Regions from separate parts of the Brevibacillus sp. BD137 genome, predicted to be linked through region 1. Evidence: riboswitches for the same ligand, from Rfam matches in the RefSeq annotation. Region 1 holds a riboswitch; the other holds the start of a gene.
What was found. A riboswitch is a leader RNA that binds a small molecule or an ion and turns the genes downstream of it on or off. The one in region 1 is predicted to bind S-adenosylmethionine.
Positions count from the first base shown of each region.

Region 2: linked by a shared signal. The riboswitch ahead of ODZ53_RS19740 (sugar ABC transporter substrate-binding protein) and the one ahead of ODZ53_RS24110 (homocysteine synthase) in region 1 are both predicted to bind S-adenosylmethionine.

Region 1 covers NZ_JAOTNO010000014.1:70,149-76,369, reverse strand. The annotation lists gene ODZ53_RS24115 (ArsR/SmtB family transcription factor) at 1-689, opposite strand, end outside; gene ODZ53_RS24110 (homocysteine synthase) at 844-2,148, opposite strand; SAM riboswitch class I at 2,240-2,346, opposite strand; gene ODZ53_RS24105 (rhodanese-like domain-containing protein) at 2,658-2,969, shown strand; gene ODZ53_RS24100 (SCO family protein) at 3,050-3,676, shown strand; gene ODZ53_RS24095 (YqzG/YhdC family protein) at 3,673-4,011, opposite strand; gene ODZ53_RS24090 (hypothetical protein) at 4,114-4,884, shown strand; gene rnjA (ribonuclease J1) at 4,983-6,221, shown strand, end outside.
Region 2 covers NZ_JAOTNO010000009.1:181,742-187,962, forward strand. The annotation lists gene ODZ53_RS19730 (DUF421 domain-containing protein) at 72-791, shown strand; gene ODZ53_RS19735 (ATP-binding protein) at 838-2,091, opposite strand; SAM riboswitch class I at 2,294-2,413, shown strand; gene ODZ53_RS19740 (sugar ABC transporter substrate-binding protein) at 2,796-3,818, shown strand; gene ODZ53_RS19745 (sugar ABC transporter ATP-binding protein) at 3,912-5,402, shown strand; gene ODZ53_RS19750 (ABC transporter permease) at 5,404-6,221, shown strand, end outside.

The DNA.
Region 1 (6,221 bases):
CGATAGATCGCTTGTGGGATCAGCAGTACACGTGTCACGGCAGGCTCTGGAAGGTAGCTCGATCCCGTCGCATACTCCACCAGGGCTTCTGAGGTTAGCTTTCCTAGCTTGTTTTGCTTTTGCGACCAATCCCGTTCTAGCATGCGAACGATTTCTTCCTCACGGGGCTTAATGTGAGTGGTATACCAGCCTTCCATCAACTGGAGAATATGACTCCGCAGCACTTCTCCATCAACGGAAGTAATATGTCCGATATACGATTCAAAAAAGAGGTGCGCACGGCACGCTTCCTGCAAAGCGGCGCAATCATCCTTGCTTCCTTGTGCAGCCTTCCGCCGTGCCTCCTGCCTATTTTCACCGAGGTAAGGGAGGGCTTCGTATCGGAGCTGTTCGATTGAGAGCTCTCTGACATACGAGAGAAAGGAATTTAGATCAGCGAATGGGCAAAGATCGAGTAGTTGCAAAAGCGTCTTCCACGTGTTGTGTTCCTTCGCATAGTCGACCTCTTGCCGTACAGAAGGTGAAAGCTCGTCCAACAGTTGACGCCAGTAGGCAGGAGGGTGCTCCATCGTGTGATGCAATTGGTCGTAGGTAGCGGCAGCGATTCCCAAGGCAGCTTCGAATAAAGGAGAATACGAGAGCTCGACCCGATAGGTTGTTCGTTCACTGCCAATGTTCAAAATCTTCATGTGATCATCCTTCCAGAATTTGTACATAATTATGTATTTTATAAAATACGAATTCTAAATTCAATATTTTTCGAACGAAATGACAAAAGGAAAAGAAGAATCACAAATCTCTATCCAAAGAGATCATGTGATTCTTCTTTCTGTAAAGATATGGTTAGCCGACCGTGGATAATTGCAACGCACGCTGTAGTGCTTGCTCCAGATCAGAGAGGATATCGTCGATGGCTTCTGTACCGACGGAGAGGCGAATAAGTCCCGGAGTCACTCCGGCTGCTGCCTGCTCCTCTTCTGTCATCTGCTGATGTGTTGTGCTCGCTGGATGAATGATAAGTGACTTGGAATCTCCGACATTTGCGAGATGGGAGAACAGCTTCACTGACTCGATTAGTGTTTTTCCTGCCTCAACGCCACCGCGAATGCCAAAGGTCAGGATCGCGCCGGCACCTTTTGGCAAATATTTTTGGGCCAATTCACGCTGGGAGTCTGACTCCAATCCCGGATAACTCACCCACTCTACGGCAGAGTGATTGGCGAGAAACTGGGCTACTGCCAAGGCGTTCTGGCTATGCCGCTCGATGCGCAGATGTAGAGTTTCTAATCCTTGCAGGAACAAGAAGGAGTTAATCGGAGCGACTGCTGCTCCGATATCGCGCTGGAGCTGGACACGTGCCTTGATAATATAGGCAAGCGGACCGACTGCTTCTGTATAGACGACGCCATGGTAGCTAGGGTCTGGTGTAGTCAGACCTGGGAATTTTCCGTTGTTCCAGTCGAATTTTCCTGAGTCTACGATGATACCGCCAATTGCTGTTCCGTGGCCGCCGATGAATTTGGTGGTGGAGTGCACGACGATATCGGCCCCGTGCTCAAAAGGACGGCACAAAATCGGAGTCGCAAAAGTGTTGTCCACGATCAAGGGCACACCATTCTCGTGAGCAATACGGGCGATCGCCTCGATATCAGCGACATCAATGCGCGGGTTGCCGATTGTCTCGCAAAACACGGCTTTTGTCTTTTCATTGATATAGGTCCGGAAATTTTCCGGATTGGATTGATCTGCAAAATGAACCTTGATACCGAGGCGGGGAAGAGTGTGGGCGAACAGGTTGTAGGTACCGCCGTAGAGGCTGCTGGAAGCGACAATCTCGTCACCCGCATGTGCAATATTTAAGATGGCGAATGTAATGGCAGCCTGCCCGGATGCGGTCGCGAGTGCACCAACACCACCTTCGAGCAGAGCAACACGCTTCTCGAATACATCTTGTGTGGGATTCATGATGCGTGTATAGATGTTCCCAAACTCTTTTAGGCCAAACAGGTTGGCTGCATGCTCCGTATCGCGGAAAACATAGGAGGTTGTCTGATAGATCGGAACAGCACGTGAGCCTGTTACAGGGTCAACCTCCTGCCCACCGTGTACCGCAAGTGTTTCTGGCTTCCATTGTTGTTGATCGGACATGTCCATCTCTCCTTTTACTATGGGGAATCAGCGAATAAAAAAACGGAGCATTCTCCTGAGAAGAAGAAGGCTCCGAGCATACACGGGCTTTTGTTCATCTCTCAGAATCACTGGATTCTGCAGGAATTGGCACCATGCAGCTAGTCTGCTGGTTGCCGGGCTTCGTAGGGCCTGTCCCTCCACCGCTCTTGATGAAAATAATTGTTGTCGTAATTGTATGAAAATAAATCCGTGCTGTCAATGTGGAATATACAGTTATCAGGGAGGTTTTTATGTATATATGAATGAAGGTGGCTTACTCATGCCATTAATTTGTAACGGTTTTGTCTCAAGCTGTTCACATCCCGTGTGGCTACTGCCGCAGCGAAATAGGAGATAATGGTAGAAAATAGGGAGCATCAATGCAGGGTGAAGCCAAGTGCTCCTCGCGTTAGAAAAGTAAAAAAGCGTGTGATATCATGGAGGTGGTTACAACTGATCTGATCGTACATATAGGAGGATAAATAGCGATGAGCCATGGAGTAAAGGAAATGACACCACAAGAGCTGTTGGAAAAGCTGGAAGCCAAAGAGGAACTGCAAGTCATTGATGTACGTGAAGTGGATGAGTGGAATGCAGGTCACATTAAAGAGGCAAAGCTGATCCCACTTGGCTTTTTGCCACATCGTATCGATGAGCTGGATAAGAACATTCCGATTGTGATGGTTTGCCGCAGTGGTGCCAGAAGCAATACAGCTACAGAGTATTTGAGTGCACAAGGGTATGACGTGGCGAATATGGTTGGCGGCATGCTCGCATGGCCAGGTGAAGTGGAACAATAAACGAGATAGAAACAGTGTGAATGCCTCCCGTGTGTAATCAGGAGGCATCACACATGGGACAAGCAGGGAGGAAGCAACCGATGAGTGAAGGAGCACAATTGCAGCAGGAATCTGCAATGAAGAAACATTGGTTTCCTGTGTTAGCTGGTATTATCATTTTAGCTATCGTCGGAGTATTTGGTTATAATTACATGACAAAAGAGAAGATCGAGGTATTGAAGCCGATCGCAGACTTCACCTTAGACAACAGTGACGGAACAACCTATACATTTCATTCAAGTGCTGGCAAGGTACGACTGGTAGAGTTTATGTTTACCAAGTGCCCGGATATTTGTCCGGCGACTACGTTCAACATGGCCAAGCTGCAAGATCAGTTGAAAGAAAAGGGACTGTTCGGAGACAAAGTGGAGTTTGTTTCCATTTCCTTTGACCCTGATAACGATACGCCGGAAGTCTTGCAGGACTATGCAGCCAAGTTCAAGGCAGATCAGAGTGGCTGGAAGTTCCTGCGTGGGGACGCTCAGGCTGTAGAGAAAGTAACGAAGGATTTTGGTCTGATGGTCATTAAGGAGCCAGATGGTTCTTATTCCCACACGGCTCGCATGTTCCTTGTGGATGGAGAGGGAAACATGCGTCGCGCGTACGGGATGGCAGCTAACATGGAACTGGAAGTCATGATGAAAGAGATGGTACAGCTCGCTGACTAGCGGGTCTCCTCATAGAAGATGTTTACGACCTCTTCTGTTTGATTCACGAATTCAATATGAACGAGTAACGCCCACCTGCGATTGCTTTCTTGAAGCAAGAGCTTAAACGTCTCTTCTGACGTGGTGGGCGTTTTTTGTTTTCGTCCGACATGCAGGTAGTCCACAATTTGAGCGTTTGGATATCGCTTCATCGTTTCCTGCATCGCGAGCCTGCCCCATTTTGCATAGGGAGGCTGGGCATAGGTAGGGAACGGCTGAAAGATGAGCAGGAAAAGGACGGTGGAGAGAAGGGGCATCATGTTCCGATAGCGAAATAGGCGACGAGCGGTTTGCACTTGCTATTCCCTCTCTTTTTCGAATGGTTTGCCATGTATTTTGAAGACTTTTCGGAATATCATTCGTAGAAAATAATGACAATGAAGTGCGGGAGGTTTTCGATGCATTACTTGCTCATTCCCTTATTTAACGTTCCTGTTTTGGTGGGGGTTCTTACGGCGATTTTTCAAAAGCCTCCTTTCTGGAAAAAATGGGGGCTGACGATTGCTTCAGCCGTATTGATTTACGGAGGCTGCTTTGCCGTGAATGTATATTGGCAAGTGAAGTATGGCATTCCGGTGTTACCTACGGAGTCTGATTTGGAGGTCTTTTTATACTTTTGTATCCTGTTAGTGTTTGTTTGTATTCTCCTGTATATTGGCTTTTTGATCACGATGAGAAAACAGTTTTGGAAGATGAACCTCGTTTTTCTATGCACAGCTTTTGGTTTGTTTAGTTTTTTTGCTGCTGCCTTTTTAGGGATGGGTCCCTTTTTGAAGAAAGCGGAGTACGTCATCGTCGTACAAAAAGCAAAAGACCAGTGGAAAGAGGCCAAGATGGACAACGAGAAGCCTATTGATCTCGCCCTCGTATACAGCAGACAAGAGTGTACCAAAAATTGTGTCGGGTATCCGTATTCAAGTCTCATCCTGGTACGAAATCAGTCGGACCAGCCGGTGGAGATCGATCTAAAGCTGCGATTGAAAAACAAAAGCGGCAACGTATTAAAAGAGGTCGAGGCCATACCGTTAAAGCTCGCTTCAGGAGAAATAACGGAGGTATGGACCGACGATTCTTATGCGAAGCACGATTTCTGGGCGAGAGCTAGTACCGTTACCGATGAACGAGTTGCCGATTTGGAGTATCAGTATTCGATTATTGACCGAAGATGAATGTGTGGAATAGACAAGACTGGGTGAAACGAACGTCTTACGTTGTGATATAATAAGAATGGCATGCTTGGTTCGGATTCCCATAATCATGCACGACGATGTTAGGAGGAAAGAGATTGAGCGACGTTAAGATTTTCGCGATGGGCGGCCTCGGCGAGATCGGAAAAAATATGTACTGCGTCGAGTATGAGGACGAAATCATCATCATTGACTGCGGGGTGAAATTCCCCGAGAATGAAATGTTTGGTATTGATCTGGTTATCCCGGATATTTCTTATCTGAAGGATAACCAGCACAAGATCAAAGCACTTTTGTTAACGCACGGACATGAGGATCACATTGGTGCGATTCCTTATATTTTACGGCAAATTAAGGTGCCGATCTACGGTGGTCGTCTGACCCTGGGCTTGGTCAAGGCGAAGCTGGAAGAGCACCGTTTGCAGAATGAAGTGAAGCTGATTCCGATTTCGGAAGATACGGAAATTCCTTTTGCGAAGCTGAAGGCGACATTCTTCCGGACGAACCACAGTATTCCGGATTCCCTGGGAGTTGTGCTCTATACACCAGAGGGAATGGTCATTCACACGGGTGACTTCAAGTTTGACATGACACCAGTCGGACAAACAACGGAGTACGGAAAAATTGCACGCATTGGTGCGAGTGGAGACGTCTTGGCGCTTTTGTCCGACAGTACGAACAGTGAGCGTCCTGGATTTACGATGTCGGAGAGAACGGTAGGGGAAGGGATTCTCGATGTGGTACGCAAAGCGCGTGGACGCATCATCCTGGCTACCTTTGCTTCCAACGTGCATCGCCTGCAACAGGTGGTAGATGCTGCAGAGCAGTGCAATCGCAAAGTGGCGGTTATTGGTCGCAGTATGGAAAAGGTTTTCTTGATTGGACAAGAACTGGGTTACATCCAAATGCCAGAGGGCATGTTGATTGATATTAAGCACATCGACAACTACGCGGACAACCAAGTGCTTATTATTTGCACGGGTAGTCAAGGTGAACCGATGGCAGCGTTGACCCGAATTGCTTCCGGATCGCACCGTACTGTTTCCATTTATCCGGAAGATACGGTGATCATTTCCGCATCCCCGATTCCTGGGAACACAATCAACGTCAGTCGCACGATAGACAAGCTGTACCGTGCAGGTGCCAACGTGGTATTGAGTCATGCGTTTGACATCCACGCATCTGGACATGGCAGCAGTGAAGAATTGAAGCTCATGCTCAACTTCATTCGTCCGAAATATTTCATCCCGATCCACGGGGAATACCGGATGCTCAAGACTCACTCCAAGCTGGCCCAACAGGTTGGGATCGAGGAGAGC
Region 2 (6,221 bases), on a different contig from region 1:
GAAACAAATGGGTATTTTTGCATAATACCTTCCCAGAAATTGCATAGTAAAGCGTGAAGGGAGGGACAAACGTGGAAGGATTCGGAGAAACCATGATTGTCATCGGGCGCGTATGTACGATTATTCCTTTATTACTGATCATCACCTTATTCATGGGCAAGCGTTCGATTGGGGAGCTACCTGTTTTTGACTTTATCATCATTATTACTTTGGGCTCAGTGGCCGGAGCTGACATTGCAGAGCCAGATGTCCGGCATATTTCAATTGCAGTAGCGATTGTGACATTGGGGGTCTTGCAACGGGTCGTATCGCAGTTGTCCATTGTCTTTCGCTGGTTTGGCAGAATGGTAACATTTGAACCGACCGTCATTTTCCACAACGGGGCTTTTCACATCAAAAACTTGAAAAAAATCCGCTACTCGCTCGATAATGTCCTCCATATGCTTCGCGAAAAAGATATTTTTGACCTGGCAGAGATTGATTTGGCTATTATCGAGGCAAACGGTCGGTTGACTGTGCTCAAAAAAGTAGAACAGCAGGTCGTAACGAAACAAGACTTGGGCATCCACACTTCTTCAGCGGGAATGTCGCTGCCGGTCATTGTAGAAGGCAAGATTTATCCGGACGTGCTGTCATACCGGAAACGCGATGAGCAATGGCTTGCGCACGAATTGAAGAAAAAGGGGATCGCATCCGAACAAGTCTTTCTCGCGACGATCAATCGCCAAAATGAATTGCAGTTTTCCTTGAAAAACAAAAAAGAACCACAAGTACCCCCGTTGCATCATTAGCGATCGAATGGAAAAAGGCACAGTCCCTCTGCAAAATTGCATGAAGTCACTGTGCCTTATACGGGAGCATAATGGTGAACTTGGTTCCTACTCGTGGTTTACTTGATACATTGACCGTTCCGCCAATCGCATGAATGACATGATAGGAATACGTCAATCCAAGACCGGTCCCAGTTGTTTTCGTAGAAAAGTAAATCGTTCCGAGACGGCTAATCTGTCCTGCATCCATGCCGACGCCGTTATCCTTGATGACCAATAGGGCTTTGTTTCGCTCGATGAGCAAGTCCAGGGAGACTTTTCCGTCCGAAATATCCGAGCACGCCTCGATAGCATTTTTGATGAAATTCACCAACACTTGCTTGAACTCGTCTGGATTGGCCTTGATCGTCACAGGTCTCTCAAAATCTTGCAGCGTAAGCTCCACGTTATGCATATTGGCAAAGGGGAGCATCACCTCGCGGATGGCATGCAAATGCTCGCTAAGATTAATGATCTCATGTCGTTCCTTGAGCGGCTTGGAAATCGCAAGGTACTCGGTCAAAATGGCTTCTGTGCGTTGAACTTCATCGAGACTGATGCGAATGTATTGATCGACTTTTACTAAATTTTCCGGAGATTCCTGTATTAATTTCAAGAATCCTTTGACTGCTGTCAGCGGATTGCGAACCTCGTGTGCGAGCGATGCAGCAACATGGCTCATCGTCTGGATTTTTTCGTTTTGCGCGTGGCGGATAAACAGCTCCTTATCCGAAACGCATTTGCTGAAAAGCGACATTAATAACCAGAGGCCGAAAAAGTTTTGAATAGGAATCGCTATGGTGTAGTAAACGAGGTGTTGAGTTACATACGTGGGAAAAAAGTAATAAGTAGTCCCTAAAGCAACCGTAGAAAAAATCGCACTCGTCATAAAAAGATACAGTGTTTTCCGATAACTGGCTTTGTAGTGTCGATACAAAAAGAGTGACAACACAAAATTGACTGTAAGGATCAGCAAGGCAACCCATGTTCCTTCGCCACCAAGGTAGTACCGATAAACCAAGGATTCAATCAGAAGGAGCAAGGCAATCTCGATTCCGCCATAAACGAGTCCGAAAAATATGATGACATGTCGGATATCAAAAAACATGCCATTCGTGACACTCGGGGCGAAGGTCATCGCGAGAAACATGCAGGCTGAGCTGGTGATGGCAATAAAGGAACGGCTGTAGTTCCTCATTTTGTCACGGTAATAAATGTTGAAAAACACAAACGGGATAATGGCGAAAAACCATTGAAGAATAACTTCTTTTAATAGACTCATGTAGCATCCCCATCGCAAATATTTGCTAGGCTTGTATCAATCTACGATAATTCGACAAGACACAACAAAATCCCTCTTGATGTTACAGAAGAAACTGGAATATTTATCAAGAAAATTCTTTCGGTAAACCTAGTTGACAGATAGGTAATTGCCAGATTATATTCTGTATATACTTATACAAACGTTTTGAAAATAGAAACTACTCTTATCAAGAGAAGGCTGAGGGAATGGCCCTATGAAGCCCGGCAACCTAGCACGAGAGAATCCGTTCTTTCGAGCCAAGGTGCTAACTCCAACAGGTAGAATACCTGACAGATAAGAGGCGAGAATCTTGTCGATTTTTGTCCTCTTTCTCTGTGAAAGAGGATTTTTTGCGTAGCTGTCGTGGGGAAGAAGCGCATTTCCAGTCTACACTTCGGCCTCCGCCCCGCTGTGAGTGAAGACTGTCCGCTTCGGAAGAAATGTCGGGAGCGCTTCAAACGCAGAAGGTTCAGGAAGGATTTCATAAGTGAAGCTGAAATTCCCCGCCATTTATTCCGAAGCTGAGATGGGCTCCAGAGGCGCTTGGACTGGAAATGCGCTTCTTCTACGAAGTTTTATTCCTTTTTGAAAGTGAAATCAAAAGAAGCTTCAATCGATTGAGGGGAAACAAAAAAATTTCATCTTGTTATCTGTTTTAAAAAGAAAAAAGGGGGAAAATCTCAATGAAAAAGAAACTCGGTCTGATCACATCACTTGTTTTAGCAGCATCTGTTCTCGTGACGGCATGCGGCAGTGGGGCAACAACGGGAACCGGCAGCACAAACGGCGGTGCCTCGGGAGAGAAGGCAAAGAGAATCGCACTGATCATGCGCCAAAACGTAGGGACGTTCTCCGCTCAATATATCAATGGCGTGAAGACAGAGGTGGAGAAAAACGGCGGCGAGTTGACCGTATTCAACGCAGATACCGATCTGGCAAAAATGGCGTCCAACCTCGATGCGGCTGTGAACCAAAGGTTTGATGGCATTCTGATCGATCATGGTACGGCAGAAGCGTTGCAGCAGGGCACGCAAAAGGCCGTGGATAAAAAAATCCCGGTTGTCCTGTTTGATACAGACATCAACATTCCGGGTGTGCCAGTTGTGGCGCAGGATGACAACAAGTTGGCTGAGCTGAGCCTGGAGAAGCTGGCGGCAGATACAAACGGCAAAGGCAACATCGTAAAAGTTTGGGTAGCTGGCTTTGCGCCCATGGAAAAACGCCAAGTGACGTATGAAGCTTTCCAGAAGAAATACCCGGACTTGAAAGAAATTGCGGCATTCGGTTCTGCTACCAACAATACAGCACTCGATACACAAACGCAGATGGAAGCGATCTTGAAAAAGTATCCGAACAAAGGCGACATCACAGCGGTATGGGCGGCTTGGGATGAATTTGCCAAAGGGGCGACACGTGCCATCCAACAAGCAGGCCGTACGGAAATCAAAGTATACTCCATCGATTTGAGCGATGAGGATTTGCAAATGATCCAGGCAGAAAACTCTCCGTGGGCAGCGACGGCAGCGGTAGACCCATCCAATATCGGGCGCATTCATGCCCAAACCGTGTTCCAAAAAATCAAAGGCGAGCAAGTGCCAGACAACGTGAAGCTGAACCCAGTACTGGTGAAACAAGAAGACCTGCCGAAGGATAAAAAAGTAACGATGGGCGACCTGTCCCAATACGTACAAGAGTGGGGCAAGTAAGAACCAAAATGGCTTTTCCCGTTGAGCTGTATCCGTCAACGGGATTTTTCCTTATAGCGGTGGGAACACGCAGGTTAACAGGAGGTGTGAAAAATGTCCACATTGCAGATGAAAGGGATGGCGAAGCAGTTTTCTGGGGTTCCTGCCCTGCGATCCGTCGATTTTGAGGTGCGCGCAGGAGAGGTTCACGCACTGCTCGGAGCGAATGGTGCGGGAAAGAGTACCCTGATGAAAATTCTCACGGGAGCCTATCAGGCAGATGGCGGTACGATCACCATCGATGGACAGGCCGTGTCGATTCAATCTCCGCAGGACGCCAAAGCACAGGGCATTCAATGTGTATATCAGGAAGTGGACACCGCCTTGATCCCGAATTTGAGTGTCGCCGAAAACATATTGGCGGACCAGCTCGTCCAGGCGAAAACCAAGGGACTGATCAACTGGCAGAGCTTGTACAACGAAACGGAGCAGATTTTAAACAACTTCGGCTTTTCCATTCCGGTGAGGATGCTCGTCGAAGAATGTACGCTGTCGGAAAAGCAATTGATTTTGATTGCACGGGCGACCGTTCAAAAGGCAAAGTATGTCATTTTCGATGAACCGACAGCGCCGTTGAGCACGAAGGAGAGCGAGCGGCTGTTTCAAATTATTGCGCAGTTGAAAAAAGCTGGAGTCGGGATCATTTATATCTCCCATCGCCTGCCGGAAATCTTTGAAATCTGTGATCAGATCACCATCATGCGCGATGGACAGCATGTCGTAACCACAGAGACGGCGAAGACCAACATGGACGAAGTGATCGCGAACATGCTGGGCAAAAGCTTTGACGAGGAGTTCCCGAAGCTTGCAGTGCCGATTGGCGAAACGATTTTTGAGGCAGCAGGTGTGACTGGCGGCAAGGTACACGGAGTCGACTTGCAGGTTCGCGAGGGAGAAATCGTAGGTGTCGTCGGTCTAGTCGGGGCAGGGAAGACTGAGCTCGCCCGATTGCTCTTCGGTGCAGATGAGGAAAAGGCTGGAGCCATTCAATTGCATGGAAAACGTATCCAACTGCGCTCGCCAAAAGACGCCGTCGATGCCGGAATCGTACTCGTCCCGGAGGAGAGGCGCAAAGAAGGGATTTTCGTAGAAGAGTCCGTGCAGAACAACCTGTCTGTCTCCTCGTTGAAAAAGAAGTCCTGGCTCGGTTTTATCAAAAGAGGGGCGGAAGCGGCTAACGCAAAAGAGCTGGTGCAGCGCCTTGGTGTAAAAACAGCCGACATCAAGCAGCTGGTCGGTTTTCTCAGCGGCGGAAACCAGCAAAAAGTCGCGATCGGCAAATGGCTGGATACAAACGCTCACCTCCTTATGTTTGACGAGCCGACAAAAGGAGTGGATATCGGGGCGAAAAGCGATATTTACCGCCTGATTGGAAATCTTGCCGAGCAGAAAAAGGGCGTCCTGTATTTCTCCTGTGAGTTTCAGGAGGTCATCGGGATCGCAGACCGGATTCTCGTCATGTTCGAGGGCAAGATCGTGAAGGAATTGAGTCGCGGGGAAGCAACACAAGAGCTGATTATGTACTACGCAAGCGGAGGTGAGTAACGTGGCAAATAAAAAGTTTAGCTTGTTTGATTTTGTTTACAAATACGGAACGGCTGCAGTCATCGTCATTGTCATGTTGTTATTCAGTCTGACCAACCCGTATTTCTTCACGTACGACAACCTGACGGACATTCTTCGCTCCATCTCGATTGTGACATTTGTCGCGATAGGCGTTACGTTCTCGCTGATTGTCGGAGGCTTTGATTTGTCTGTAGGATCGACGGTTTCATTGACCACGGTCGTTTCTGCTTCGATGATGGTTTGGTACGAACAAGGAGTCTTCACGACTTTGGTTGTTCCGATTGTACTCAGCTTGCTCGTCGGGCTGGTCAACGCTTTCCTGGTCGTAAAAATCCGCATTCCTGATTTGCTGGCTACTCTGGCGATGCTCTACATCGTCAACGGCATTCATATGACGTATTCCCAAGGCTACTCGATCTACGCAAACATGCCGATGCAGGACGGCTCGCAGGCTCCAGGAAAATTCCAGGAATGGTTTCTGTGGCTGGGCCAAGGAGAAATTCTCTCCGTTCCTGTTCCGGTTATCCTGACGTTTTTACTTGTCGCGATTACGCATGTGTACTTGACCTATACGAGACAGGGGCGGATGCTGTACATGACAGGTGGTAATTTGGAAGCAGCTCGTCTGTCGGGGATTCCTGTGAATCGCTATCGTACCTTGGCTTATGTGCTTTCTGCTCTTTTTGCAGGCTTGGGTGGGATGCTCTTGGCAGCGCGGATCGGTACCGGGCAGGTGAGTAGCGGCGGCTCCATGCTGATGGATGCAGTAGCAGCTGCTTTTGTAGGCTTCTCCGTTTT